2 regions of the Pseudomonas sp. GW101-3H06 genome follow, and region 1 is predicted to be linked to the other one. Evidence: riboswitches for the same ligand, from Rfam matches in the RefSeq annotation. Region 1 holds a riboswitch; the other holds the start of a gene.
The links. Region 1 has a riboswitch for cobalamin ahead of cobO (cob(I)yrinic acid a,c-diamide adenosyltransferase). Riboswitches for the same ligand answer to the same signal wherever they lie in the genome.
Positions count from the first base shown of each region.

Region 1 (15,195 bases):
CTTCGCAAACTTTACACAGAGGCCACTAACGGTTCCTTTGGAACTGTTCAGTCAGCATGAAACCGATTCAGCTGCCCCTAGGTGTGCGTCTGCGTGACGACGCCACCTTCATCAACTACTACCCAGGCGCCAATGCCGCTGCACTCGGCTATGTCGAGCGGCTGTGCGAAGCCGACGCCGGATGGACCGAAAGCCTGATTTACCTCTGGGGCAAGCACGGGGTAGGGCGTACACATTTGTTGCAGGCAGCTTGCCTGCGTTTCGAGCAAATGGGCGAGCCGGCGGTGTATCTGCCGTTGGCCGAGTTGATGGATCGCGGCATCGAGATTCTCGACAACCTCGAACAATACGAACTGGTCTGTCTGGATGATTTGCAGGCCGTTGCCGGCAAGGCGGATTGGGAAGAGGCGCTGTTCCATCTGTTCAATCGTCTGCGTGACAGCGGTCGGCGCCTGCTGATTGCCGCGTCAACGTCCCCGCGTGAATTGCCGGTGAAACTGGCGGACCTCAAATCCCGTCTGACCCTGGCGCTGATCTTCCAGATGCGTCCGCTCTCCGACGAAGACAAACTGCGTGCCCTGCAACTACGTGCATCCCGTCGCGGCCTGCACCTGACCGATGAGGTCGGGCATTTTATCCTGACCCGCGGTACCCGCAGCATGAGCGCGCTGTTCGAGTTGCTTGAGCGTCTCGATCAGGCTTCCCTTCAAGCTCAGCGCAAGCTGACTATTCCGTTCCTGAAAGAAACGCTGGGCTGGTAACAAGCCCGGCAAAGCCAATCCCTACAGTAGTTTTGGCATATTTCAGGCGCCAGAAAACACGCTTTCCTACAACCAGTAGTCTGCGCAAACGATCAAATAGTGCTTAAGCGCTTAGATGTAAACGAGAAACCGAGAAGTCACAAAAAGTTCGATTGAATTTGCAAATGGGTTTGATAGCGGGCATAGTCTCGGCTTCTTTACAACTATCAGCCACGGTCGTGCCCATGCTAAAGCGCTTTGCACCCCTCGTGCCCCTCGCACTCGTTACCCTGTTGTTCGGTTGCGCCGCCCACACTCCGGTGTCGCAGCAAGCGCAACAACAGCAGGTACAAAACCCTGTTACTGCCTCTTCCGTTCGTTATCAGGACTCTCTTTTCCAGGAAGAGACGGCAACCGAAAAAGAACTGGCAGCCTTCGCCGACGGCAAGTCTTATCAACTGCCAGTTCTGGCCGACAGTATCCTCGAACGCGGCATGTCCCTGATCGGTACCCGTTACCGTTTTGGTGGTACCTCTGAAGCCGGTTTTGATTGCAGCGGTTTCATCGGTTATCTGTTCCGCGAAGAGGCGGGCATGAACCTGCCACGCTCCACCCGCGAAATGATCAACGTGGATGCGCCGCTGGTGTCTCGCAACAAACTTGAACCAGGCGACCTGCTGTTCTTCGCCACCAATGGCCGTCGCGGTCGCGTCAGTCACGCCGGGATCTACCTGGGTGACAACCAGTTCATTCATTCCAGCAGCCGCAAAAGCGGTGGTGTGCGGATCGATAGCCTGGGCGACAGCTACTGGAGCAAAACCTTCATCGAAGCCAAGCGCGCCCTTGCGATGGCCCCTGCGGCAAGCCCGATCGTCACGGCTCGCAAGTAAGCGGACAGTTTGTAAGGCGAACTTAAAGTCTTACTTGAAGTTTGCCGCATAAGCGCTAGAATCTGATCCATGAATGATGGCAAACCGCCTGCGTGCTGCGCAGGCGGTTTTCTTTTCTGCGTCTCTGCAGAAAAAAGCCGCAGCCAGATCAGGATGCTCTGCCTATGTCGACGTCGGCCCGCCTCGCAATCATGCTTTTCGCAGCGCTGCTCAGCGCCTGCGCCAGTCGCACACCGCCGCCAGCGCCGGTGGTTCGCGCGCCCATTGTTTTCGGTCCCTCCCAAGCCTTTTCGCCTGAAGCGCAAGACGTGCTGTTCCGCGCGTTGGGCCTGGTGGGCACACCTTATCGCTGGGGTGGCAATACGCCGGATTCCGGTTTCGATTGCAGCGGGTTGATCGGTTACGTGTACCGTGATGTCACCGGGATTTCCTTGCCGCGCACCACCCGTGAAATGATCACCATGCAAGCGGCCAACGTGGGCAAGGAAGGGCTGCAAACAGGTGATCTGGTTTTCTTCGCCACCAATGGCAGTTCCCAGGTCAACCATGCCGGCATCTACGTCGGCGAAGGCCGGTTCGTCCACGCGCCTGCCACGGGTGGCACGGTCAAGCTCGACAGCTTGTCCAAGGTGTATTGGCAGAAAGCCTACCTGAGCGCCAAGCGCGTCCTGCAACCGGAGCACCTGGCGCGCAATCCGTAACCGCCGGAGGTTGTGGTCATGACCGCTCGCACGCTCAATCTCGACGATTCGCTCTATCAGTACCTGCTGGACGTGTCCCTGCGTGAAACGCCGCTGCTCAAGCGTTTGCGCGACGAGACCCAGGCACTGCCCATGGCGCGTTGGCAAGTGGCGCCCGAGCAGGGGCAGTTTCTCGCGTTGCTGGTGAAACTCATCGGCGCCAGGCGTGTTTTGGAAATCGGCACTTTCACCGGTTACAGCGCCCTGTGCATGGCAGCGGCATTGCCGCAAGATGGCTCGCTGATCTGCTGTGACATTCCCGGCGATTACAACGCCACGGCGCACCGTTACTGGCAGGAAGCCGGTTTGTCCGGGCGAATCGATCTGCGTCTGGCGCCTGCGCTGGAAACCCTGAGTACGCTGGACCTGCCCGAGCAGTTCGATCTTGTTTTCATTGATGCTGACAAGGCCAACTATCCCGTCTATCTGGAGCATGCGTTGCGTCTGTTGCGCACCGGCGGTCTGGCCGTGTTCGATAACACGCTGTGGAGTGGCCGGGTGCTTGAGGCTGATCCGGAGAGTGAAGACACTCGCGCCATCCAGGCGCTCAATCGTGCCTTGAAGGGTGATTCGCGGGTGGATTTATCGTTGTTACCGTTGGGGGATGGGCTGACCCTCTGCCGTAAACGCTGATCCCTTGTGGGAGCGAGCAAGTCGAATCGTCGCACCGCCGCTCCCACATTGTTATGTGACGTTATTTAGTCGCGGACACCCGCCACACCTTGTTGCCCACATCATCCGCCACCAGCAAACCGCCTTGTTGATCGATCACCACCCCCACCGGCCGGCCCATGGCTTTTTCGTCGTCATTGAGAAAACCCGTGAGCACATCCACCGGCTGCCCGTTCGGTTTGCCGGCGCTGAAGGGCACGAAAATCACTTTGTAGCCACTGTGCGGCTTGCGGTTCCATGAGCCGTGCTGGCCGATAAAGGCGCCTTCGCTGAATTGCGCCGGCAACTTGTTGCCTTCGGCAAATGTCAGGCCCAGCGACGCGGTATGCGGACCCACTGCGTAGTCCGGCGAAATCGCCTTGGCCACCAGCTCGGGTTTTTGCGGCTCGACGCGAACATCGACGTGCTGTCCGTAATAACTGTAAGGCCAACCATAGAACCCACCGTCCTTCACAGAGGTGATGTAATCGGGCACCAGGTCGCTGCCGATTTCATCCCGCTCGTTGACGGCCGTCCACAAAGCACCGCTGGTAGGTTCCCAGGCCAGTCCGTTCGGATTGCGAATCCCCGAAGCAAAGATTCGGTGGTTGCCGGTGGCGCGATCCACTTCCCAGATCGCCGCGCGTCCTTCCTCCTGATCCATGCCGTTTTCCCCGACGTTGCTATTCGAGCCTACCGTGACGTACAGCTTGCTCCCGTCCTTGCTGGCGATGACGTTTTTGGTCCAATGATGGTTCAGCGGACCGCCCGGCAAATCCACCACTTTGGTCGGCTGCGCCTTGATCACCGTGTCGCCGCTTTCATAGTGAAAGCGCAGCAGGCGATCGGTATCGGCTACGTACAGATCATTGCCGACCAGGGTCATGCCGAAAGGTGAGTTGAGATTTTCCAGGAAAACCGTGCGGGTCTCGGCAATGCCATCGTGATCCGAATCTCGCAGCAGGGTGATGCGGTTCGGGCTCGGCACGCCAGCCCCGGCACGGCCCATGACTTGTTTCATGACCCAGCCGCGAATGCCTTGGCCGTCAGCGGGTTTGGGCGGGGCGTTGGTTTCGGCGACCAGTACATCGCCATTGGGCAGCACGTAAAGCCAGCGCGGGTGATCAAGGCCTTCGGCGAACGCGGCCACTCGCGTGCCGGCGGCCGCGACAGGTTTTGCGCCGTCCGGCCAGCCGATGGCCGGCGCGATGTTCACAGTCGGGATCAGTGTTTTGTTCGGTTCTGGCAGCTTGGGCGACGGGCCGGTGCCGTCGGAGACTTGCAGCCTGGAGGTTTCACCGCAGGCGGCGAGCCCTCCGGCGAGGGCGATGACAAAAGCGAGTTGAGACGTGCGCATTACTGATCTTCCCTATGAATGCCTTGATCTAATCATAGAGAAGTCTAAACGCTGGATGGTTCAACCCTCAGCCGCGAGCCTCTTTCAGCAGTACGGCGATGCCGGGGTGATAGTGGCCTGCCTCGTTGCGCAACTTGCGATAGGCGTAGGGGAAATACCAGGCCACGGCGCAGGTGTGCTCTTTTTGCAGGTCATCGACCATGTCTTGCAGTTCTTCCGGAGTGGCGCCGTGCTGGGCTTTTTGCGGGGCGACGAACAGGCAGCCGAGTTTCAGGTCGCTGGCGTAGCTGATTTGCTTGGCGTTGCTGGTGATGTCGTGCAGGGCCTGGGTCAGGTTCAGGCTGTTGACCCGTGGCCAGCGTTGCGTGGCCTGCAGCCAGGCGCGGGCTTCGGGGGTGGCGATAAACAGGTCGGCGCGGCCATTGCGTTCGCCTTCTTCGATCTGTTTGCGGGTGGGCGCTTGTTGCAGCGTGACCGTCTCCGCCATCCATGCCGCAGCTGAGAGCAGGCCGAGGTTGGCTTTTTCGTCGAGCCAGTACGGTGTTTCATGATCTCCACGCACAGCGTTGTAGCGGTCAATACATTCGAACCAGCGCTCCAGTACCGGTCGCAGGAATTCCAGCTTCGGATTGCTGATGATCATGCCTTGCATGGGGCTCACCCTTTTTATTGTGTTGTGGGGTTGTGGCTCTTTGATATCACTGCTGAGAGTGTGGCACAAGATTGGCGTCAAATTGTGGATGGGTGGCTGTTATTCACTGATACGGCCCGTCTTCAATTGACGCTCCACCCCCAACCCTCTAACCTTCGCGGCTTGTTTCAGGTGCTCTGTGGCTTGGGTCGACAGAGTGAAACAGGGAAGCCGGTGAGTGGTCACTTCAAAGCACGAAGGTCTGCAATTCCGGCGCTGCCCCCGCAACGGTAAATGAGTGAAAGCTGCGTCTTGAGCCACTGTGTCAAAAGACATGGGAAGGCGCGCAGTCAGGCCAACGCCGCTCATGAGCCCGGAGACCGGCCTGATCCATCCAAGCGGCATCACGGTGGGCGATGCCAGGCTTCTTGCCGTCTATTTTTGTGCCTGCCCGCCGTTATCCAGCCTCAACGGAGAGCTCCCCATGACTGATACCCCTGATCGTGACGAACGTCATCTGGCGCGCATGCTGCGCAAGAAAGCCGTGATCGATGAACGCATCGCCAATTCCCCGAATGAATGCGGTCTGTTGCTGGTGCTGACCGGCAACGGCAAAGGCAAGAGCAGTTCGGCGTTCGGCATGCTCGCCCGGTCGCTGGGCCACGGCATGCAGTGCGGCGTTGTGCAGTTCATCAAGGGGCGCAACAGCACGGGCGAGGAGTTGTTCTTCCGGCGCTTCCCCGAGCAGGTGCGCTTTCATGTGATGGGCGAGGGCTTTACCTGGGAAACCCAGGACCGTCAGCGTGATATCGCCGCTGCTGAAGCGGCCTGGGCGGTGTCGCAGCAATTGCTGCGCGATCCATCCATAGGCCTGGTGGTGCTGGATGAACTGAACATCGCGCTCAAACACGGCTACCTCGATCTCGATCAGGTGCTCAGCGATTTGCAGGCACGGCCGCCGATGCAGCATGTGGTGGTCACCGGTCGTGGCGCCAAACCGGAGATGATCGAACTGGCCGACACCGTCACCGAGATGGGCATGATCAAGCACGCGTTCCAGGCTGGGATCAAAGCGCAAAAAGGCGTCGAGCTGTGAATCAACCCCGTCGTTGCCCCGCGGTCCTGATTGCCGCGCCGGCCTCCGGTCAAGGCAAGACCACGGTCACCGCCGCGCTGGCTCGATTGCATCGCAATCAGGGGCGCAAGGTCCGCGTGTTCAAATGTGGCCCCGACTTTCTCGACCCGATGATTCTCGAGCGCGCCAGCGGTGCGCCGGTGTATCAACTGGACATGTGGATGGTCGGCGAGCAGGAAAGTCGCCGCTTATTGTGGGAAGCCGCAGGCGACGCCGACCTGATCCTGATCGAAGGCGTGATGGGGCTGTTCGACGGCACACCGTCCAGCGCTGATCTGGCACGGCACTTCGGTGTACCGGTGCTGGGCGTGATCGACGGCACCGCCATGGCCCAGACCTTTGGCGCACTGGCACTGGGGTTGGCGCGCTATCAGCCGGACTTGCCGTTCGCCGGGGTCCTGGCCAATCGTGTCGGCACCTTGCGTCATGCACAACTGCTCGAAGGTAGCTTGACCGAAGGCCTGCGCTGGTACGGCGCGCTGTCCCGGGAAACCGGGATCGAATTGCCGAGCCGACACCTCGGCCTCGTCCAGGCCAGCGAGTTGAACGACCTCGATGTGCGTCTCGATGCGGCAGCCGATGCCTTGGCCAGCAGTTGCGAGGTTGCGCTGCCGCCGGCGGTTGAATTCGCCGCGCCGGATGTGATCGCCGCCGAGCCATTGCTGGCCGGCGTGCGCATTGCCGTGGCCCGGGACGAAGCGTTCGCCTTCACCTACGGCGCCAGCCTTGATTTGCTGCGGGCGATGGGCGCCGAGCTGCGGTTCTTCTCGCCGATCCGCGATACGGATTTGCCGCAGGCAGACAGCCTGTATCTACCGGGTGGCTACCCTGAATTGCACCATGTGGCCCTGGCACAAAACACGTCGATGCTCAGCGCAATCCGTGCGCACCACGCAGCGGGCAAACCGTTACTGGCCGAATGTGGCGGCATGCTTTATCTGCTCGATTCGCTGACCGATGTCGAAGGCACTCGCGCTGAACTGGTGGGATTGCTGGCCGGTGATGCGGTGATGCAAAAGCGTCTCGCCGCGTTGGCGTTGCAGGCGGTTGAACTGCCGGAAGGTTCGCTGCGCGGCCACACCTATCATCATTCGCTGACTACCACCGAACTGACACCGATAGCCCGGGGCATGAGTCCTAATGGCGGGCGTGGGGCGGAGGCAGTTTATCGTCAGGGGCGGATGACGGCTTCGTATGTGCATTTTTATTTTCCGTCCAATCCGACGGCGATTGCTTCGCTGTTTGCACCTGACCGAGCGGGTGCCTTCGCGAGCAGGCTCGCTCCCACCCAAGATCACCTGAATCCTGTGGGAGCGAGCCTGCTCGCGAAGAGGCCATGACTGACAACGCATTCAGTCCGGCCGAGCGCGAAGCGGTCTATCGCGCCCTCGCCGAACGTCGCGACATGCGCCACTTCAGTGGCGGCACCGTCGAGCCCGAGCTCTTGCGGCGCCTGCTCGAAGCCGCGCACCAGGCGCCGAGTGTCGGCTTGATGCAGCCCTGGCGTTTCATTCGCATCAGCGACCGCGTCTTGCGCGGCAAGATCCAGGTGTTGGTGGAAGAAGAACGCATCCGCACCGCCGAAGCCCTGGGTGAGCGCACCGACGAATTCATGCAGCTCAAGGTTGAAGGCATCAATGATTGCGCCGAGGTGCTGGTCGCGGCGCTGATGGATGATCGCGAGCGGCATATCTTCGGTCGGCGCACTTTGCCGGAAATGGACCTGGCCTCGTTGTCCTGCGCGATCCAGAACCTGTGGCTGGCGTCCCGCGCCGAAGGGTTGGGCATGGGCTGGGTCTCGCTGTTCGAACCGCAAGCGCTGGCGGATCTGCTGGGGCTGCCGTCCGGCGCCAAGCCGTTGGCCATTTTGTGCCTGGGACCGGTCAAGGAATTTTATCCGGCACCGATGCTGGTGCTGGAGGGCTGGGCGCAAGCGCGTCCGCTCAGTGAATTGTTATACGAAAATTATTGGGGAGTGCGTCCATGAGTGTGGCGTTGTTGAGTGTCGCCGCCGTGGCGCTGGATGCGCTGCTGGGCGAACCCAAACGCTGGCATCCGCTGGTGGCGTTCGGCCGTTTTGCCGAGCGCATCGAGCAACGTTTCAACGGTGGTGGCCGCGGCTGGCGCAGCCATGGCGTGACCGCGTGGGTGATCGCCGTGTTGCCGTTGACGCTGTTGGCCACGGCGTTTTCCTGGGCGCCTTATGTGGGTTGGGTCGTCGAAATTCTCGCACTGTATTGCGCCCTGGGCATGCGCAGCCTCGGTGAGCATGTCGAGCCGGTGGCCAGGGCTCTGCGCAGCGATGATCTGGACGAGGCGCGCACGCGGGTGGGTTATCTGGTCAGCCGTCAGACCAGCGAGCTCGACAAAACCGCAGTCGCTCGCGCCGCCACCGAGTCGGTGCTGGAGAACGGCAGCGATGCGGTGTTCGCCGCTTTGTTCTGGTTTGCCGTGGCCGGTGCGCCTGGCGTGGTGCTTTACCGTTTGAGCAACACCCTGGATGCGATGTGGGGCTATCGCAACGAACGCTTCGAGCGTTTCGGCTGGGCCGCGGCGAAGATCGACGATGTGCTCAATTACATTCCTGCGCGGTTGGTGGCGTTGACCTACGCGCTGCTGGGCAAGACTCGGCTGGCCTTGAAATGTTGGCGTACCCAGGGCCCGACCTGGGACAGTCCGAATGCCGGTCCGGTGATGGCAGCGGGCGCTGGTGCCCTGGGCGTCGAGTTGGGTGGGCCGGCGATTTATCACGGCGAACTGCATGAGCGTCCGCCACTGGGCGAGGGCCTGCCGGCGGACGCCGACGCCATTGACCGCGGCTGGCAATTGGTCCAGCGCGGGGTATGGTTATGGCTGCTGATTCTCTGCGTGGGGGCTGAATTTTATGCTTGAGCACGGTGGACGTTTGCGCAAGGCGGCGCTCGAATACGGCATCGCGCAAGCCGATTGGCTTGACCTGTCCAGCGGACTGGCGCCCTGGCCGTTTCCGGTGCCACAGATTCCGCTGCGGGCCTGGGCACGCTTGCCGGAAACCGATGACGGCCTGGAACAGGCCGCCTGCGATTACTACGGCGCCTTGCAGGCATTGCCGGTGGCCGGTTCGCAGATGGCCATCCAGTTGTTGCCGCGATTGCGCCGGGCGGGCAAGGTCGGCGTGCTGTCGCCGTGTTACGCCGAACATGCCGAAGCCTGGCGTCGTAATGGTTACATCGTGCGTGAAGTGCTGGAGCAGGAAGTCGATTTCTTTGTCGACAGCCTCGACGTGCTGGTGGTGGTCAACCCGAACAATCCTACCGGCCTGAGCCTGACGCCCGCCCGATTGCTCGATTGGCATTCGCGACTGGCCCAGCGCGGTGGCTGGCTGGTGGTGGACGAAGCGTTCATGGACAACACACCGCACCTGAGCGTGGCGCCGTTTGCCCATCAGGTCGGGCTGATTGTGCTGCGTTCGTTCGGCAAGTTTTTTGGCCTGGCCGGGGTGCGTCTGGGGTTTGTCCTGGCCGAGCGCAAATTGCTCAAGCTGCTCGCCGAACAGGTCGGACCCTGGGCGGTAAGCGGCCCGACCCGGGTGCTGGGCCAGGCTTGCCTGCGCGATACCGAAGGGCATACGCAGCAACGGGTGCGTGCCGACGAGGCCAGCGAACGGTTGGCGTCGTTGCTTGAGCAGCACGGCTTCAAACCCCAGGGCGGTTGCGCCTTGTTCCAATGGCTGATCACCGAACGTGCCGAAGAACTCCATGAGTTCATGGCCCGACGTGGCATTCTGCTGCGATTGTTCACACTAAACAGCAGCCTGCGTTTTGGCTTGCCGGCCGAAGAGGCCGATTGGGCACGCCTCGCCGCTGCATTCGAAGACTTTGCCAAGGAAGCCACATGACCACCTTGATGGTGCAGGGCACCACATCGGATGCCGGCAAAAGCACGCTGGTGACAGCGCTGTGCCGTTGGGTCACGCGTCAGGGTATAGACGTGGTGCCATTCAAGCCGCAGAACATGGCGCTCAACAGCGCGGTGACGGCCGACGGTGGCGAGATCGGTCGCGCACAAGCGGTGCAGGCTCAGGCCGCGTATCTCGAACCGCATACCGACATGAACCCGGTGTTGCTCAAGCCCAACAGCGACACCGGCGCCCAGGTGATCATCCACGGTCGTGCTGTCACGACCATGAATGCCGTGGCTTATCACGACTACAAAACCATCGCCATGCAAGCGGTGCTGGCTTCCCATGCCCGGTTGAGCGCGGCCTATCCGCTGGTGATGGTCGAAGGTGCCGGTTCGCCTGCCGAGATCAATCTGCGTGCCGGCGACATTGCCAACATGGGCTTCGCTGAAGCGGTGGATTGTCCGGTGGTACTGATCGCCGATATCAATCGGGGCGGAGTGTTCGCCCATCTGGTGGGCACGCTGGAGTTGCTGTCGCCCAGCGAACAGGCGCGGGTCAAGGGCTTTATCATCAACCGTTTTCGTGGCGATATCGCTTTGTTGCAACCGGGCCTGGACTGGCTGGAGCAACGCACCGGCAAACCGGTGATCGGCGTGTTGCCATACGTAATGGACCTACACCTGGAAGCCGAGGACGGTATTGATCAGCGCCAGACCGACAAGGCTGAGCAGGTGTTGAAAGTGGTGGTGCCGGTGCTGCCGCGCATCAGTAATCACACCGACTTCGACCCGTTGCGCCTGCATCCGCAAGTGGACCTGCAATTCATCGGTCCCGGCCAGGCGATTCCACCGGCCGATCTGATCATTCTTCCCGGCTCGAAAAGCGTGCGCAGTGACCTCGCTTATCTGCGGGCCAACGGCTGGGACACGGCGATTTCTCGACATCTGCGTTACGGCGGGAAAGTGCTGGGCATCTGTGGCGGCCTGCAAATGCTCGGTGAGCAGGTACACGATCCGCTGGGCCTTGAAGGCACATCGGGTTCCAGCATCGGCTTGGGTTTGCTGGCGTTCGAAACCCGGCTCGAAGCAGAGAAGCAACTGCGCAATGTGCGTGGGCGCCTGGCGCTGGAAAATGCTGAAGTCAGCGGCTATGAAATCCATGCCGGTGTAACCACCGGAGCGGCGCTGGAAAACGCCGCGGTGCAGCTCGATGATGGTCGTTGTGACGGTGCGCAAAGTATCGACGGACAGATTCTCGGCACCTATCTGCACGGTCTGTTCGAATCACCGGCGGCGTGCAGTGCGCTGTTGCGCTGGGCCGGTTTGCAGGCTGTGCAGGATGTGGATTACCACGGGTTGCGCGAGCGGGATATCGAGCGCTTGGCGGATTTGGTGGAGCAGCATCTCGATACTGCGCTGTTGCGGGAGCTCTGCGGGATTTGAGGTGTTCTTTAGGGCGCCTTCGCGAGCAGGCTCGCGAAGGCGCCAGTCGTTACACCGCCAATTAGAAGGTTGATGACCATGCTCCAACTGATCCTCGGTGGCGCCCGCTCCGGCAAAAGTCGCCTGGCCGAAAAACTGGCAACTGACAGTCAGCTCCAGGTGACCTACATCGCCACCAGCCAACCCCTGGACGGCGAAATGAGCGAGCGGGTCGCCCATCACCGCGCCCGCCGTCCGGCCGAGTGGGCGTTGATCGAAGAGCCTCTGGAGCTGGCCCGTGCCCTGCGTGAAAACGCCCGCGCCGATCATTGCCTGTTGGTCGATTGCCTGACCCTGTGGCTGACCAATCTGCTGATGCAGGACGATGCCGAGCGCCTGAACGCCGAGCGTGAAGCCTTGCTGGAGTGCCTGGCGTCGCTGCCGGGGGAAATCATTTTTGTCAGCAACGAGACCGGAATGGGTGTCGTGCCGCTGGGCGAGTTGACTCGCCGCTATGTCGATGAAGCCGGTTGGTTGCATCAAGCTCTGGCCGAGCGTTGTCAGCGAGTCATCCTGACCGTCGCCGGCCTGCCCCTGACTTTGAAAGGAACTGCGTTATGAGCCCATCCTGGTGGTTGAATCCTTGCCAAGTGATCGACGCCCAGGCGGTCGAGCAGGCGTTAGCCCGTCAACAGCAATTGACCAAGCCGGCCGGCTCTCTCGGGCAACTTGAGTCGGTGGCGGTGCAACTGGCGGGATTGCAGGGGCGAGTCAAGCCGAGTCTGGAGCAGGTGTCGATCGCGATTTTTGCCGGTGATCACGGCGTGGTGGCCGAAGGGGTGTCGGCGTTTCCCCAGGAAGTCACCGGGCAGATGCTGCATAACTTCGTCAACGGCGGCGCGGCGATCAGCGTGTTGGCGCGGCAGTTGGGGGCTTCCCTTGAAGTGGTGGATCTGGGAACGGTCACGCCTTCGCTGAACCTGCCGGGGGTGCGTCACTTGAACGTCGGCCCGGGCACGGCGAATTTCGCGCGGGGGCCGGCGATGACATCGGCTCAAGGCGAACTTGCTCTGCAGGCCGGTCGTGACAGCGTATTGAGGGCGAAAGCGGGCGGTGCGCAGTTGTTCATCGGTGGCGAGATGGGCATCGGCAACACCACTGCCGCCAGTGCGCTGGCCTGTGCCTTGCTCGAATGCCCGGTGGTGCATCTGGCCGGGCCGGGCACCGGGTTGAATGCGGCAGGTGTCAGCCACAAGGCCGAGGTGATTGAACGTGCATTGGCCTTGCATGGCGCTCAACGTGGCGATGCCTTGCAAACCCTTTTCAATATGGGCGGCTTCGAAATCGCAGCACTGGTTGGCGCTTATCTGGCCTGTGCCCAGGAAGGTGTTGCGGTATTGGTGGACGGCTTCATCTGCAGCGTTGCCGCGTTGGTCGCGGTGCGCCTGAATCCTGAATGCCGTCAGTGGCTGTTGTTCGGTCACCGGGGGGCCGAGCCCGGGCATCGGCATGTGCTGGAAACCCTGGGCGCCGAGCCGTTGCTCGACCTCGGTTTGCGTCTGGGCGAAGGCAGCGGCGCGGCACTGGCCGTGCCGTTGTTGCGGCTTGCGTGTGACCTGCACGGGCAAATGGCGACGTTTGCTGAAGCGGCGGTCGCGGATCGCCCGGCATGATTTTGCGCCTGGATCTGCTGCGTCACGGCGAAACCGAACTCGGCGGCGGATTGCGTGGCAGCCTCGACGATGCGCTGACCGAAAAGGGTTGGCAGCAGATGCGCTCGGCCGTGATAGAGCAGGGGCCTTGGGATCGTGTGATCAGCTCACCGTTGCAGCGGTGTGCGCGCTTCGCTGAGGAATTCGCCGGGCAAATGGGCTTACCGGTAGCGTTCGATCAGAATCTGCAAGAACTGCACTTTGGTCGTTGGGAAGGGCAGAGCGCTGCGGCGTTGATGGAAACCGATGCCGAAGCCCTGGGGTTGTTTTGGGCGGATCCTTATTCATTCACCCCGCCTCAGGGAGAGCCGGTGGCTGAATTTTCTGAACGGGTGCGGGTGGCGGTGGCGCGTTTGCAAGCGGCGTACGCCGGCGAGCGTGTGTTGCTGATCAGCCATGGCGGAGTCATGCGTTTGTTGCTGGCTCAGGCGCGAGGCTTGCCTCGTGAACAGTTGCTCAACGTCGAAGTGGGTCATGGAGCACTGTTCTCGCTATCGGTTGATGCCGATGGCTTGTTGAAGGAAGTGCGTTGACCATGTTGCCGTTCTGGATCGCCCTGCAATTCCTCAGCAGCCTGCCGATACGATTGCCGGGCATGCCGGCACCGCAAGAGTTGGGGCGATCGCTGCTGTTTTATCCGCTGGTGGGGTTGTTGTTCGGCGGGATTCTATGGGCATTGAACTGGCTGTTGTTGGGCGCACCCTTGTTGTTGCAAGCAGCGCTGTTGCTGACGGTTTGGGTGTTGCTCAGTGGTGCGTTGCACCTGGACGGTCTGGCTGACAGCGCCGATGCCTGGCTCGGTGGATATGGCGACCGTGAGCGCACACTGACCATCATGAAAGACCCGCGCAGCGGTCCGATCGCAGTGGTGACGCTGGTCTTGGTGCTGCTCCTGAAATTTGCCGCGTTGCTGGCGTTGATCGAACAGCAGTACGCCGTGGCGCTGATTATCGTTCCGCTGCTGGGGCGCAGCGCGTTGCTGGGGTTATTCCTGACCACGCCCTATGTGCGTCCTGGCGGTCTGGGGCAGGCACTGGCCGATCATCTTCCGCGGTTGGCGGGCAAGCAAGTGTTGGCACTCAGCGCTTTGGTTTGTGTGCTGGTCGCGGGCATTCATGGCGTGTTCGCAGTGGTGTTGGGCGTTGTACTGTTCGTCTGGTTAAGGCAAGTGATGTTGCGGCGATTGGGCGGGACGACAGGGGATACGGCGGGCGCGTTGCTGGAGCTGCTGGAGGTGACGGTACTGGTGGGGCTTGCGTTGGTATGATCGGGTTGCATCGATAAAACCGGCCTCTTCGCGAGCAGGCTCGCGATTGCGGATTGTCAGGCGATGAATCACTCTTACTGTAACTTGATTTAACAGACTCACGGGTATATACACGCACCATGCTCGACTCCCAATGTTTATGCATCAACCTGCGTCGCGCCGCCCGTGGCGTCAGCAGGCATTACGACGGCGCTCTCGATGGCTTCGGGATCAACGTTGCGCAGTATTCTTTGCTGTGCAATCTGCAGCGCCTGGATCAACCGAGCATTTCCACGTTGGCCGAAGCCATGGGGCTGGATCGCAGCACCCTGGGACGTAATCTTCGGGTGCTGGAAGGTGAGGGTCTGGTGACGCTGGTGGAAGGCGAGGACATGCGCAATCGTATCGTCCTGCTGACCGAAGCCGGAGCCGAGCGGCTAAAAGCAGCCTTGCCGGCCTGGGAGGCGGCGCAGCAGCGATTGGTTGATCGTCTGGGCGCCGAAAAGCGTGAAACGTTGTTGAAGTTGCTGGACGAACTGGCTTGATGCCGGTTTGTTCGATCTTAAGCGGGTATATACCCGCGTCAGGAGAACAAGAATGACATCGATGTGGCGTACGTGCGGTTGGGTTTTGTTGGGGGGGGCGCTGATCCTTGCGTTATCTCTGGGCGTTCGGCATGGCTTCGGCCTGTTCCTGGCGCCGATGAGTGCCGAATTCGGCTGGGGGCGGGAAGTCTTTGCCTTCGCCATCGCCCTGCAAAACCTCATCTGGGGCCTGGCGCAACCGTTC
Region 1 covers NZ_JBWKZO010000001.1:4,725,143-4,740,337, reverse strand. Annotated here, with positions in the region: gene hda (DnaA regulatory inactivator Hda) at 57-761, shown strand; gene AC07ZE_RS21620 (C40 family peptidase) at 986-1,630, shown strand; gene AC07ZE_RS21615 (C40 family peptidase) at 1,795-2,331, shown strand; gene AC07ZE_RS21610 (O-methyltransferase) at 2,350-3,003, shown strand; gene AC07ZE_RS21605 (PQQ-dependent sugar dehydrogenase) at 3,065-4,378, opposite strand; gene AC07ZE_RS21600 (hypothetical protein) at 4,446-5,030, opposite strand; cobalamin riboswitch at 5,183-5,412, shown strand; gene cobO (cob(I)yrinic acid a,c-diamide adenosyltransferase) at 5,494-6,105, shown strand; gene AC07ZE_RS21590 (cobyrinic acid a,c-diamide synthase CobB) at 6,102-7,484, shown strand; gene bluB (5,6-dimethylbenzimidazole synthase) at 7,481-8,131, shown strand; gene cbiB (adenosylcobinamide-phosphate synthase CbiB) at 8,128-9,036, shown strand; gene cobD (threonine-phosphate decarboxylase CobD) at 9,029-10,021, shown strand; gene AC07ZE_RS21570 (cobyric acid synthase) at 10,018-11,469, shown strand; gene cobU (bifunctional adenosylcobinamide kinase/adenosylcobinamide-phosphate guanylyltransferase) at 11,548-12,069, shown strand; gene cobT (nicotinate-nucleotide--dimethylbenzimidazole phosphoribosyltransferase) at 12,066-13,121, shown strand; gene cobC (alpha-ribazole phosphatase family protein) at 13,118-13,693, shown strand; gene AC07ZE_RS21550 (adenosylcobinamide-GDP ribazoletransferase) at 13,696-14,427, shown strand; gene AC07ZE_RS21545 (MarR family winged helix-turn-helix transcriptional regulator) at 14,547-14,951, shown strand; gene AC07ZE_RS21540 (MFS transporter) at 15,004-15,195, shown strand, end outside.

Region 2 (15,195 bases), 1.2 Mb from region 1:
GCGGCCAGCATGCCGCCCTGGAACTGGTAATAGTCATTGGAGTCGAGCAGGTCGTGCTCACGGTTGTCCTGGTTTTGCAGCACCGCTTGCACCTGGCTCAGACGCTGGGCGAACTGATCTCGGGCCGCTGTGCCTTCGTCTGAACCGCCGTAGGCATAAGCGCCCCAGTTCAAATACACCTCGGCCAGATCCTCGCGGCTCTGCCACAGGCGACCATCGATGGCGCCCTGCACCCCGGCCCCATAGGCACCGGGTTTGGCCCCAAAAATACGCCAGCCGGCCTGACGCCGCGCGGCATCTTCATCAAGGCCCGCTTGCAATAACGCTTCATGTTCGGCGCGCACTTTGGCCGCCAAGGGGTTGAGATCGTCCGGCTCATCCAGCGCGGCGACGGCCTGCACCGCGGCGTCGAACAAGCGGATGAGGTTGGCGAAGGCGTCGCGAAAGAAACCGGACACGCGCAACGTCACATCCACCCGTGGCCGATCAAGCAGGCTCAACGGCAGAATCTCGAAGTCATCGACCCGCTGACTGCCAGTGGCCCAGACAGGACGCACCCCCATCAGCGCCATGGCCTGGGCGATGTCATCGCCGCCGGTGCGCATGGTAGCGGTGCCCCATACCGACAGACCGAGCTGGCGCAAATGATCGCCGTGGTCTTGCAAGTGGCGCTCAAGAATCAGGTTGGCCGATTGGAAACCGATGCGCCATGCGGTAGTGGTCGGCAGGTTGCGCACATCTACCGAGTAAAAATTACGTCCGGTCGGCAGCACATCCAGGCGCCCGCGACTCGGTGCGCCGCTGGGGCCGGCGGGCACGAAACGACCGCTGAGGGCATCGAGCAAACCGCGCATTTCTGCCGGGCCGCAGGCGTCCAGACGTGGTGCGACCACTTCGCGCAGGTTGTCGAGGATGGCTTGCACCTCAGACCAACCCGCTTCCTGTGGGTGCCAGCCTGCTGGCGATGGAGTGTCAGTCGACATCAATGTGGCTGATACTCGATCGCCAGCCGGCTGGCTCCCACAGGGGGCATTCACCACCTGCGAGATCAATTTTGTGGCGAACAGCTCGAGACGTTCGCGGGTATCGCCTGCCGTACGCCAGACTTCATTGTTGAGCGTCAGCAATCCCACTGGACGCGGTCCACTCCAAGGCTCGGCCAACGCACAGTCCAACGGATCGAACCCAAGTTCAAAGGCCTTGGCCAACGCCCGCAACAGACTCGATTGCGCCCCGCGCCCATCGCCCCGGGGAATACGCAGCAGCGCAAGCAAGGTGTCAATGCGCAGACGCCCGGCCGGTGATTCGCCGAAAACGTGCAATCCATCGCGGATCTGCGACTCTTTCAAGTCGCACAGGTAAGTGTCCAGCCGCGGCAGCCAGATCGCCGCATCGGCGTCGCTGTCCAGCTGCTCTTCAAGCTGCAGTTCACGGTCGATGTGAGTCTCGCGCACCAGTTGCAGGATGTCCCGTTGCAACTCACGGGCGCGGCGCGGGTCGAGCAGTTGTGCTTCGTAATACTCGTCGGCCAGCAGCTCCAGGTTGCGCAGCGGTCCGTAGGTTTCGGCGCGGGTCAGCGGCGGCATCAAGTGGTCAATGATCACCGCCTGGGTGCGGCGCTTGGCCTGGGCGCCCTCGCCCGGATCGTTGACGATGAATGGATAGATGTTCGGCAACGGCCCGAGCAGCGCGTCCGGCCAGCAGCTTTGCGAAAGGCCGACGCCTTTGCCCGGCAACCATTCGAGGTTGCCGTGCTTGCCGACGTGGATCACGCCATGGGCGCCGTAGGTGTTGCGCAACCAGAAATAGAACGCGAGATAGCCGTGGGGCGGCACCAGGTCCGGGTCGTGATACACCGCACTCGGATCGACCTGATAACCCCGCGCCGGTTGAATACCGACGAAGGTCAGGCCGAAACGCAACCCGGCGATCATCATTCGATCGTCCCGGCACATAGGGTCGCTTTCCGGCGCCCCCCAACGCTCTTGCACCGCCAGGCGATTGACTTCAGGCAGTGCGTTGAACATTGTCAGGTATTCGTCCATGGCCAGACTTTGCTGGCACGGACGTTGGTCGATTGTTTCCAGATCGTTGCTGACGCCGCCGAGCAATTGCTGGATCAGCGCAGTACCACTGTCCGGCAATTCGGCCGGCAGCGGATAACCTTCTTGATGAAGCGCTCGCAGGATATTCAACGCCGCAGCCGGGGTATCCAGGCCCACACCATTGCCGATACGTCCATCTCGGGTCGGGTAATTGGCGAGGATCAGCGCCACGCGTTTTTCCGCATTAGGCAGACGCGCCAGATCGATCCAGCGCCGCGCCAGTTCGGCGACAAAGTCCATGCGCTCGGGTTGTGGCCGATAGCAGACCACGTCGGACTGACTGCGCTCACTGCGCCAGGCCAGATCCTTGAAACTGATCGGTCGGCTGATGATGCGTCCGTCCAGTTCCGGCAGCGCGATGTGCATCGCCAGATCCCGGGGTCCGAGGCCCTGCTCGCTGGCGCGCCAGCCCGGCTCGTTGTCCTGGGCACAAATGGCCTGAATCACTGGGATGTTGCGGCGAAACGGTCGCAGGTGCGGCGCTTCGGGGCTCGATTGCGCGAAACCAGTGGTGTTGAGAATCACCCCCGCCTCGACTTCATCCAGCCAGTCCTCGACCACCGAGAGGCAACCGGGCTCTTTCAAACTGGCCAGTGCAATCGGCAGCGGGTTCAGCCCCGCCGCTTGCAAACGCTGGCAGAACACATCGATGAAAGCGGTGTTCGCCGCTTGCAGGTGCGAGCGATAGAACAGCACCGCCGCTACGGGCAGATCGGCCTGCCAGTCAGCTTGCCAATCCTGCAGCGTCGCGGGGCTTGTTTGCGGGTGGTAAATCGCCGTGCGCGGCAAGGTTTGCGGCTCGGACCATGGGTAATCGCGACCCAGCCAGCGATTGCCCAGACAGCGAAACAAGTCCAGGGCATTGGCCATGCCACCCTGGCGCAGGAAGTGCCAGAGCCGGTCGCGGTCTTCAGGCGGCACGGTACTCAGGTCGCTGAGTTCCGGGTCCGGACGGTCATCGCCCGGGACCAGAATCAGTTGCACACCATTTTGCGACAACTCCACCAGACGCTCGATGCCGTAACGCCAATAGGCGATGCCGCCGTGCAGCGAGATCAGAATAACTTTGGCATGGCGCAGTACTTCATCGACGTAAAGATCGACCGAGGCGTGATTCTGTACCTGCATCGGATTGGCCAGACGCACGCTCGGGTAATCCTCGGGCAACTGCTGCGCGGCCTCGGCGAGCAGCGCCAGGCTGGAGTCGCCGCTGCACAGGATCACCAGCTCGGCGGGGGTTTGTCCAAGGTCGGCAATGTTGTCATCCGAGACGAATCCGCCGGGCTGGGTCCTGAGCAGGTGCATGGCTTACACGCTTAGCGCGGCGCGCAATTGCGCTTCGAGCAATGCAGCGTCCAACGCCTGGCCGATCAGCACCAGCCGGGTGATACGCGTTTCTTCAGCGCCCCACTGACGGTCGAAGTGCTTGTCGAAACGGGTGCCCACGCCCTGGATGAGCAGGCGCATCGGTTTGTTCGGGATCGCAGCGAAGCCCTTGACCCGCAGGATGCCGTGCCGGACCACCAGTTGGGTCAGCGCATCCATCAGCAGGCTTTCGTCAGCCTGTGGCAATTCGATGGAAATGGAATCGAAAGCATCGTGATCATGATCGTCTTCTTCGCCTTCATGATGGTGGTCGTGATGGCTGTGACGGCTGTCAATGTGCTCTTCGGAACCTGCACCGAGACCGATCAGCACGTCCAGCGGCAGACGACCGTTGCTGGCTTCGATGACTTTCACCGCCGGCGGCAGTTCCTCGGCAACTTCCAGGCGCACGCGGGCCAGGTCTTCGGGGTTGATCAGGTCGGCCTTGTTGAGGATCACCAGGTCGGCGCTGGACAACTGGTCGGCGAACAGTTCGTGCAATGGCGATTCGTGGTCCAGGTTCGGGTCGAGTTTGCGCTGGGCGTCGACCTGATCGGGGAACGCGGCAAAAGTCCCGGCGGCCACCGCCGGGCTGTCGACCACGGTAATCACTGCGTCAACGGTGCAGGCGCTGCGGATTTCCGGCCACTGGAAAGCCTGGACCAGCGGTTTAGGCAGGGCCAGACCCGACGTTTCGATGAGGATGTGATCGAGATCGCCGCGACGGGCAACCAGTTCGCGCATCACCGGGAAGAACTCTTCCTGGACGGTGCAGCACAGGCAACCGTTGGCCAGTTCATAGACCCGGCCAACCGCTTCTTCTTCGGTGCAACCGATCGAACATTGCTTGAGGATTTCGCCGTCGATGCCCAGCTCGCCGAACTCGTTGACGATCACCGCGATGCGGCGGCCCTGGGCATTGTCGAGCATGTGCCGCAGCAAAGTGGTTTTGCCCGAGCCGAGGAAGCCGGTAACGATGGTGACGGGGAGTTTGGCCAGTGTTTTCATCGGATGCCCTTTGGCAAGGTGGCGGGCATACGGGACGAGAACCGGCAACGCGCAGGCGTGCCGGAAGCGTTCGCCACCGGATCACCCCGCCCGGTTGTAGTGAGAATCTGTATCGAGGCAGGTCTCCTGGCTGACGGTGTGCCAATCATTGGACTGGCGTTCGCTGCGCCTTCCCGCGGGCTCAGGACATGAGCGTGCAGTGGCGTGGCAGCGAACATCACCGTTCACAGTTGCGGGGGCAGCCGCGGCATCGACCGCGTTCCCTTCTTAGCTTCGGCAAACGCCGAAGAACCTCGAAAGCGCAAGGCTACGCATGGTAGGAGGGCGGGTCAATGTCTTGTAACACCCGCACCGGCGCCTTCGTCAGCAGACTTGCTCCCACATTGGAATGCGGTCACCTGTTGGAGCGAGCCTGCTCGCGAAGAATTCACCTCGGTTTCAAGATGAGAACCTCTGCCAATTGACGCCCCACCCTTGCCCATGCTCTCCTACACGTCTTGTTACGGGTGCCCTTCACAGGGTGAAACGGGAAACCGGTGAATCATGTGCTTTACTCTAAAGCCATGTCAGTCCGGTGCTGCCCCCGCAACGGTAAACGAGCGAAGCGTCAGATCCACTGTGCCGATGAGGCATGGGAAGGTGATGCTTGCAGGTCAAGGCGAAAGCCTGCGCCCCTCGTGAGCCCGGAGACCGGCCCGCAACACAAAGTGACCCAAACATCACTGAATGACAAACCCGCGGTGGGCGGGCGCTGTTCGAATCCCTGCGCTCGCTCGTGCGCGGGATCTTGCATGCGCTTTTGATTCCCCGCTGACAGAACAGAGGGAAATGCCATGTCGATCATCAGCAGCACCGACCACAGCACCACCGCCAGTAGCACCACAACCCTGAGCCAACGCCTGACCGCCGCCGTACTCGCGTCGATCCTCGGCGCCAGCCTTGTGTATTTCGCCGGTTTCTCGCACATCGAAGCGGTCCACAACGCCGCTCACGATACCCGTCACAGCGCCGCATTCCCGTGCCATTGAGACCTGCAGACATGATCAAGCGTATTGCGCAAACCGCAGGTTTCACCGGGTTGCTGGCCGCCCTGTTGCTGACGCTGCTGCAAAGCCTTTGGGTTTCCCCGCTGATTTTGCAGGCCGAGACTTACGAAAAATCCGAACCCGCGGCCGTTGAAGTGCATGAACACGCTGCTGGCGTCACCGCCCACACTCACGACGGCGAAGCCTGGGAGCCGGAGGACGGCTGGCAGCGCGTGCTGTCGACCACAGGTGGCAATCTGGTGGTGGCGGTCGGTTTCGCCCTGATGCTCGCCGGTCTCTACACCCTGCGCGCGCCGACCAAAACGTCCCAGGGCCTGCTCTGGGGGCTGGCAGGTTACGCCACCTTCGTGCTGGCGCCGACCCTCGGCCTGCCGCCTGAATTGCCGGGCACGGCGGCCGCCGATCTGGCACAACGGCAGCTATGGTGGATCCTCACCGCCGCCTCCACAGCTGTCGGCATCGCCCTGATCGCGTTCAGCCGCCACTGGCTGATGAAAGCCCTCGGCGTGGCGATCCTTGCCGTGCCCCATGTGATTGGCGCACCGCAACCGGATGTGCACTCGATGCTCGCCCCGCAAGCACTGGAGACTCAGTTCAAAATCGCTTCGCAACTGACCAACGTCGCGTTCTGGCTGGCCCTGGGCCTGATCAGCGCCTGGCTGTTCCGCCGCAAAAGCGATGGCCAATACCACGCATGATTGATACCGGCGCTGCGCCGACCCTGGTGGTCGGCCTGGGCTGCCAGCGCGGCTGCCCCGTCAGTACGCTGCGTGCGCTGCTCGATCAGGCGCTGCAGGCCAACCAGATCGAACTTCATCAGATCAAGGCCCTGGCCAGCATCGACTTGAAGCGCGACGAGCCAGCACTGATCGAACTGGCCGAGCAACTTGGCTTGCAGGTGATGTATTTCAGCAGCGAACAGCTGGCGGCTTATCAACTGCAACTCAGCCACCATTCGCAGATCGCCTTCGAGCGCACCGGTTGCTATGGCGTGGCGGAAAGTGCCGCCCTGGCCATGGCCGAACAACTGGCCAATGCACCGGCAAAACTGCTGATTCCGCGACAAAAATATGCCCAGGCCACGCTGGCATTGGCCGGCGCTGCCTAAAATCCCCGATAATCGCGCCTTCAATCATGAGCAATCTTCATCTGAAGCTTTGCCGATCCCCTTTTTTCACAGGAGCCGACGATGACCGTCTACTTCATAGGCGCAGGTCCCGGTGATCCGGAACTCATCACCGTCAAAGGCCAGCGGCTGATTCGCAGTTGCCCGGTCATCATCTATGCCGGCTCGCTGGTACCCACCGCCGTGCTTGAAGGTCATCACGCGCAGAGGGTGATCAACAGCGCCGAATTGCACCTGGAACAGATCATCGACCTGATCAGGACCGCCCATAACAACGGTCAGGACGTAGCCCGGGTACATTCTGGCGATCCGAGCCTGTATGGCGCCATCGGCGAACAGATTCGCCACTTGCGTGAGTTCGACATTCCCTTTGAAATCATCCCCGGCGTCACCGCGACGGCGGCTTGCGCAGCGTTACTGGGCGCAGAGCTGACGTTGCCGGACGTATCACAAAGCGTGATCCTGACCCGCTATGCCGACAAAACCGCCATGCCGGTGGGCGAAGAACTGGGCAGCCTGGCACAGCATGGGGCGACCATGGCGATCCACTTGGGGGTCAATCATCTGGAGAAGATCCTTGCCGAGTTGTTGCCGCATTACGGCGCGGATTGCCCGATAGCGGTCATACACCGGGCGACCTGGCCGGATCAGGATTGGGTGGTGGGGACGCTCGGGAATATTGCCGGGAAGGTTGCCGCCAAGGGGTTTCGGCGCACGGCGTTGATTCTGGTGGGGCGAGTATTGGGGAGTGATCATTTCAGCGAGTCGTCGCTGTATCGCGCCGGGCATGCGCATTTGTATCGCCCATAAGCCCTCTTCGCGAGCAGGCCCGCTCCCACATTGGAATGCGATCAACTGCGGGCGCGGGCTTGCTCGCGAAGGCGTCAGTGAATTTCACCCATAAAAAAACGGCGCTCACGGGGCGCCGTTTTTTGTATTTGCAGTGAACACCTTACCTTAGTAGTAGGCGTTTTCTTTCTGCGTGTGGTCAGTGACGTCACGCACGCCCTTGAGCTCGGGGATGCGCTCGAGCAAGGTGCGCTCGATGCCTTCCTTCAAGGTCACGTCGGCCTGGCCGCAGCCCTGGCAACCACCGCCGAACTGCAGAACGGCGATGCCGTCTTCGACCACATCGATCAGGCTGACCTGACCGCCGTGGCTGGCCAGCCCCGGGTTGATCTCGGTTTGCAGGTAGTAGTTGATACGCTCGTTGATCGGGCTGTCGGCATTGACCATCGGTACTTTGGCGTTGGGCGCCTTGATGGTCAGCTGGCCGCCCATGCGGTCGGTGGCGTAGTCGACGACCGCGTCATCCAGAAAGGCTTCGCTGAAGTGATCGATGTAAGCCGTGAAGCTTTTGAGCCCCAGTGCGGTGTCTTCGGGTTTTTCTTCGCCCGGCTTGCAGTAGGCAATGCAGGTTTCGGCGTACTGGGTGCCAGGCTGGGTGATGAAAACGCGGATGCCGATGCCCGGGGTGTTCTGCTTGGAGAGCAGATCAGCCAGGTAATCGTGGGCGGCGTCGGTGATGGTAATAGCGGTCATGGAAACTCCTCGCAGGCTTGGGCGCAGTTTACGCCAATCATCGCGCTGGACAAAGTCCTAGTATTTTTGTCAGGAAAGTTTCGCCACAAATCCCCTGTGGGAGCGAGCCTGCTCGCGAAAGCGGTGTGTCAGACAACAATGATGGCGACTGGCACTCCGTCTTCGCGAGCAGGCTCGCTCCCACAAGGGATCAGCGGTTGATTACAGGTTTTCGTAGCGATTCATGTCCAGCACGCCCTCTTCCACCGGCTCGGTCTCGTGGATGTAGCGGCTCAAGTCATGAAAGTAAAACCAGAACTGCGGATGGCTGCGCCGAATCCCCCAACGCTCGACGATTTTCTCGAAACGGTCGGCATCCTTGGCGTTTTCCATCGCATCCACAAATGCCGGGACCTCCCCGGCGGAAATGTTGAACATGAAGTTCGGATAACTGCTGAGTACTCCCGGGAAAATGGTCACGGTATCCAGCCCTGGCTGATAACGCAGCGACTCGCCGAGCAGAAACGCCACGTTACTGTGCGCGCGGTTGCGCAGCAGGCTGTACACCACACGCTGGCCGTTTGCGGTTTCGACGCGCAGCATTGTCGCTTCCGGCAATTGATCGATGACCTTGAGCCCAGCCGCCGGGCGTGACGCCAGACGACTCAAGGCCTGTTCAGCGCTCTGCAAGTCCAGGTCGATGTTCGGGCGCGAACAGTAGGCACCGTCGCAGCGGTTGATCGGATCCGGCCTGGCATCAAGTTCGCCATAGCGCGCCAGCAACTGCATGGCGAAGTCGCGTTTCGTGTCTTTTTCATCGAGCTTCAGCGCGGTCGGCTTGTCGTTGTCGATGGACTCGTAGTCCATCCACATCTTGAATTTTCCGCTGCTCTGATACCAGTCGTCGAGGTAGCCATCGCGCGAATCGGCGGGCATCAGGCGCAGGAAGTTTTGCTCGGCGCCATTGCGGATCAGGTCGAAGTACAGGCGTGTCTGTGCTTGATGGGAGACGTTGCCGAACACATCGAAATTCACCGCCAACTGATAATAGGTACGTTCCAGCAGCGGGAAGTCGAACAGCCATATCGTTTGCGGCACATCGCCGATAAGGCCCTTGGTCACCGCGGCACTGTCGAAGTGCCGGAAGATACTCAACAGTGCATTGTCGTTGCCGGCCCACAAGGTCGACCAGCTGGGTGCCGGCAGGTCGGCGTAGCTGTCGCGGCGCAAGGCCTCGTACTCGTTGCGCTTGTCGCGGTAGTCGTGCCACAGGCTCAGGACACTGCCGACATCGTCGTTCTGCCCCGGCATCGCCAGCAACGGCGTGGCCTGGCCGCGGTAATTCGGGTCAGTGATATAAAGGTCGTGCTCGGGCGCCTGGAACAGCGCCCAAAAGTTATCGCGGATCACGTCCGTGGCGATTTGCCCCCGGCAAACCGGGCCGCGAATAAACGTGCGCACGAAATACTCGGCGTTATCGAGCATGAATTGATAACGCGCCTGGGCCGGGATTGCCTCGAACGTGGCAAACGGATTGGCCCGACTTTCCGGCCCATAGCCCGGCAAGGCGCTGGCCTGCCAGTTGCCGTTGTAGAACAGGCTTTTGACCCGGGCCATTTTCGCCGCGCTCAGCGGATACGTGATGTGGGTCTTGTGCACGATCACACCCTGAACCGGCCACAAGCGGTAATAAAACTGGGTGCCCGGATCGTCGTTCGGGCGACGGGTATTGATCAGGTCGATGGGCTGGCCGGTCGGCGTGCGCGAGCGCACCCACTGGAAGAAATGCCCCGGCTCACCGTCCTTGAAGTAAAGGTGCGCGAGAAACCAGTGCTCGAACAACCAGCGCCCCACCAGACTTTGACGGGCGCCGGGGGCGTTGAGCAGGTTTTCCCACTGCACCACCTGCAACGCTTCCCGGGCGCTGGGCACCAGGCCCTGCTCATCGATGGGCGCACCGGACGCCAGCCAGCGCTGCAGGGTCTGGTACTGCTGATCGGAGAGCCCGGCGACTGCCAGCGGCATGCCCTGATTCGGATGGGAACTGGCGTAGCCGTCGAACTCCGCCGGCATGGCGCACATATTGTCGCGGTTGAGGCCCAGGGCGATGTCTTGTGGCAGTTTGGCATTGGGTTGCAGCGGCGTCCGGTGACCCAGTTCGAGCATGCGCGCCATCAATGCCGCCTGGCTGCCCTGAGCATCGAGCACCGAGTAGAAGCCCTTTTGCTGCCAGGCGCGTTTGCCGAAGGCGTCATAAAATAACCGGGTCGGTGCCGCGGCCTGACTGCGGTCGCCGTCATAGACCGGGGATTTGTTTGCGCCGCGGGCGGCACCTTCGCCACTGCCCAGATTGAGTTGACAGGGGGAGTCATAGCAGGCATGGCAGGCCACGCACTTTTCAGTGAAGATCGGTTGAATGTCGCGGCTGTAGGAAATAGAAGAAGAAATAACCGGGTCTTGCGCCACGGCGCCCCAGCTTGAAAACAGCAACACACTGCTGATGACGACGCGATACCACATGTCCCTGATCCCGATCCTTGAAAAACGCCGCGATTCTACCGGTCCGCCGCCCCCTTCAACATGAGCGATATTCATGCAAAACCCGAACATGCTCTAAAAGCGCGCAGGTTTGCTATGATCCCGGCCCTTAGTCATGGTCTTTTCGAGTAGTCCCAATGTCCGATCGCAGTGTTCGCCTTCAAGCTCTCAAGCACGCCCTCAAAGAGCGCATCCTGATTCTCGATGGCGGCATGGGTACGATGATCCAGAGCTATAAGCTCGAAGAACAGGATTACCGTGGCAAACGCTTCGCTGACTGGCCGAGCGATGTCAAAGGCAACAACGACCTGTTGGTGTTGACGCGCCCGGACGTGATCGGCGGCATCGAAAAAGCCTACCTGGATGCCGGTGCTGACATCCTGGAAACCAACACCTTCAACGCCACCCGCATTTCCATGGCCGATTACGGCATGGAAGAACTGGCCTACGAACTGAACGTAGAAGGCGCTCGCCTGGCGCGCAAGGTCGCCGATGAGAAAACCCTCGAGAACCCGGACAAGCCGCGCTTCGTCGCCGGCGTCCTCGGCCCGACCAGCCGTACCTGCTCGCTGTCCCCGGACGTAAACAATCCCGGCTACCGCAACGTGACCTTCGATGAACTGGTGGAGAACTACACCGAGGCCACCAAAGGCCTGATCGAAGGCGGCGCCGACCTGATTCTGATCGAAACCATTTTCGACACCCTCAACGCCAAGGCCGCGATCTTTGCCGTGCAAGGCGTGTTCGAGGAGCTGGGCATCGAATTGCCGATCATGATCTCCGGCACCATCACCGACGCCTCCGGCCGCACCTTGTCCGGACAGACCACCGAAGCGTTCTGGAACTCCGTGGCCCACGCCAGGCCGATCTCGGTCGGTTTGAACTGCGCCTTGGGCGCCAGTGAATTGCGGCCGTACCTGGAAGAGTTGTCGAACAAGGCCAATACCCACGTTTCCGCGCACCCGAACGCCGGCCTGCCGAACGAGTTCGGCGAGTACGACGAACTGCCGTCGCAAACGGCCAAGGTCATCGAAGAATTCGCGCAAAGCGGCTTTTTGAACATCGTCGGCGGCTGCTGTGGCACCACCCCGGGTCACATTGAAGCCATCGCCAAGGCCGTGGCCGGTTATGCGCCGCGGGAAATCCCCGAGATCGCCAAGGCCTGCCGCCTCTCGGGCCTGGAACCGTTCACCATTGATCGCAACTCGCTGTTCGTCAACGTCGGCGAGCGCACCAACATTACCGGTTCCGCCAAGTTCGCCCGCCTGATCCGTGAAGACAACTACACCGAAGCCCTGGAAGTTGCCCTGCAACAAGTCGAGGCCGGTGCTCAGGTGATCGACATCAACATGGACGAAGGGATGCTCGATTCGAAGAAGGCCATGGTGACCTTCCTCAATCTGATTGCCGGTGAACCGGACATCTCCCGCGTACCGATCATGATCGACTCCTCCAAATGGGAAGTGATCGAGGCCGGCCTCAAGTGCATCCAGGGCAAGGGCATCGTCAACTCGATCAGCATGAAGGAAGGTGTCGAGCAGTTCATCCATCACGCCAAGCTGTGCAAGCGCTACGGTGCCGCCGTGGTAGTGATGGCGTTCGACGAAGCCGGCCAGGCCGATACCGAAGCGCGCAAGAAAGAGATTTGCAAGCGCTCCTACGACATTCTGGTCAACGAAGTCGGCTTCCCGCCGGAAGACATCATCTTCGACCCGAACATCTTTGCCGTAGCCACCGGTATCGAAGAACACAACAACTATGCCGTGGACTTCATCAACGCCTGTGCCTACATCCGCGACGAGCTGCCGTACGCCCTGACGTCGGGCGGCGTGTCCAACGTGTCGTTCTCGTTCCGGGGCAACAACCCGGTGCGCGAGGCAATCCACTCGGTGTTCCTGCTGTATGCGATCCGCGCCGGCCTGACCATGGGTATCGTCAACGCCGGCCAGCTGGAGATCTACGACCAGATCCCGGTGGAACTGCGCGACGCCGTGGAAGACGTGATTCTCAACCGCACCCCGGAAGGCACCGACGCCCTCCTCGCCATCGCCGACAAGTACAAGGGCGACGGTAGCGTCAAGGAAGCCGAAACCGAAGAGTGGCGCAACTGGGACGTCAACAAGCGCCTGGAGCACGCGCTGGTCAAAGGCATCACCACCCACATCGTCGAAGACACCGAAGAGTCCCGTCAGTCCTTCGCCCGCCCGATCGAAGTGATCGAAGGCCCGTTGATGTCAGGCATGAACATCGTCGGCGACCTGTTCGGCGCCGGCAAAATGTTCCTGCCACAGGTGGTGAAATCCGCCCGTGTGATGAAACAGGCCGTGGCCCACCTGATCCCGTTCATCGAACTGGAAAAAGGTGACAAGCCGGAAGCCAAGGGCAAGATCCTCATGGCCACCGTGAAGGGTGACGTGCACGACATCGGCAAGAACATTGTCGGCGTGGTACTGGGCTGTAACGGCTACGACATCGTCGACCTTGGCGTGATGGTCCCGGCGGAGAAAATTCTCCAGGTCGCCAAGGAGCAGAAGTGCGACATCATTGGCCTGTCTGGCTTGATCACGCCGTCGCTGGACGAAATGGTGCACGTAGCGCGCGAGATGCAGCGCCAGGATTTCCACCTGCCGCTGATGATCGGTGGCGCCACCACCTCCAAGGCGCACACGGCGGTGAAGATCGAACCCAAGTACAGCAACGATGCCGTGGTGTACGTCACCGACGCTTCCCGCGCCGTGGGCGTGGCCACGCAGCTGCTGTCCAAGGAGCTGAAGGCCGGTTTCGTCGAGAGGACCCGCGAGGAATACATCGAAGTCCGCGAGCGCACCGCCAACCGCAGCGCCCGCACCGAACGCCTGAGCTACGCCGCGTCGATTGCGAAAAAGCCGCAGTTCGACTGGAGCACCTACACCCCGGTCAAGCCGACGTTCACCGGCACCAGGGTGCTGGACAACATCGACCTTAAGGTCTTGGCCGAATACATCGACTGGACGCCGTTCTTTATCTCCTGGGACCTGGCCGGCAAGTTCCCGCGCATCCTCCAGGACGAAGTGGTCGGTGAGGCCGCCACTGCGCTGTACGCCGATGCCCAGGAAATGCTCGCCAAACTGATCGACGAAAAGCTGATCAGCGCCCGCGCGGTATTCGGCTTCTGGCCGGCCAATCAGGTGCGCGACGATGATATCGAACTCTATGGCGATGACGGCAAGCCGTTGGCCAAGCTGCATCACCTGCGCCAGCAGATCATCAAGACCGACGGCAAGCCGAACTTCTCCCTGGCGGACTTTGTCGCACCGAAGGACAGTGAAATCACTGACTATGTGGGCGGTTTCATCACCACCGCCGGCATCGGCGCCGAAGAAGTGGCCAAGGCCTATCAGGACGCCGGCGACGACTACAACTCGATCATGGTCAAGGCCCTGGCCGACCGCCTGGCCGAAGCCTGCGCCGAGTGGCTGCACCAGCAGGTGCGTAAGGAATACTGGGGTTACGCCAAGGACGAAACCCTCGACAACGAGGCGCTGATCAAAGAGCAATACACCGGTATCCGCCCTGCCCCGGGCTACCCGGCGTGCCCGGATCACACCGAGAAAGCCACCCTGTTCGCCTTGCTCGACCCCGAGGCGGCCGAAATGCGTGCCGGCCGCAGCGGTGTGTTCCTCACCGAGCACTATGCGATGTTCCCGGCGGCGGCAGTCAGCGGCTGGTACTTCGCCCACCCGCAAGCGCAGTACTTTGCCGTGGGCAAGATCGACAAGGACCAGGTGCAGAGCTACACGTCGCGTAAAGGCCAGGAGTTGAGTGTGACCGAGCGCTGGCTGGCGCCGAACCTGGGTTACGACGACTAACCCTGCGTTGTGTTGGCCACAGTAATGTGGTCAACACAGACCTAATGTGGGAGCGGGCTTGCTCGCGAAGGCGGTAGATCAGTCAACATCTATGTTGAATGAAAAACCGTATTCGCGAGCAAGCCCGCTCCCACATTTGTTTTGTGTTTGCCTTAATTGTCTATGCTTACTTATCACACACACGTGACGAGGGGTTTATGGACGATCCAGTCGACAACAAGCCGCCGACCTTCTGGCAGATGCTGCACAGCGTCATGGCTGCGGCGTTCGGGGTACAGAGCGGGAAGAATCGCGCGCGGGACTTCACCCACGGCAAGCCCAGTCATTTCGTGATTCTGGGGATTTTGTTCACGACCGTGTTCGCATTGACGCTCTACGGCATCGTGCAACTGGTGGTGCATCTGGCAAAGATTTAGTGCATCAGGGTTTGCAGGCTGAACGGGTAGCGCCAGGACGTCGGTCGCCCCTTGGCCGAAAGCTTGTGAAAATCCACGCCGTAATCCTGCGCGGCGGCCATGGCCAGCAGACGCTTGGCTTGTGCCCGGTCAATCAACTGTAACAACGGAATCTGCCGATCACGACCACCGTACTGGCTGATATCGATGCCCTCGTCGTAGTCATGCAATTGCACCAGCGCC
Region 2 covers NZ_JBWKZO010000001.1:3,554,792-3,569,986, forward strand. Annotated here, with positions in the region: gene cobN (cobaltochelatase subunit CobN) at 1-3,410, opposite strand, end outside; gene cobW (cobalamin biosynthesis protein CobW) at 3,414-4,478, opposite strand; cobalamin riboswitch at 4,578-4,789, opposite strand; cobalamin riboswitch at 4,966-5,191, shown strand; gene AC07ZE_RS16195 (CbtB domain-containing protein) at 5,312-5,506, shown strand; gene AC07ZE_RS16200 (CbtA family protein) at 5,518-6,222, shown strand; gene AC07ZE_RS16205 (cobalamin biosynthesis protein) at 6,219-6,632, shown strand; gene cobM (precorrin-4 C(11)-methyltransferase) at 6,714-7,460, shown strand; gene nfuA (Fe-S biogenesis protein NfuA) at 7,608-8,192, opposite strand; gene AC07ZE_RS16220 (fatty acid cis/trans isomerase) at 8,394-10,691, opposite strand; gene metH (methionine synthase) at 10,847-14,557, shown strand; gene AC07ZE_RS16230 (DUF2970 domain-containing protein) at 14,755-14,973, shown strand; gene AC07ZE_RS16235 (ABC transporter substrate-binding protein) at 14,970-15,195, opposite strand, start outside.
Region 2: linked by a shared signal. The riboswitch ahead of cobW (cobalamin biosynthesis protein CobW) and the one ahead of cobO (cob(I)yrinic acid a,c-diamide adenosyltransferase) in region 1 are both predicted to bind cobalamin.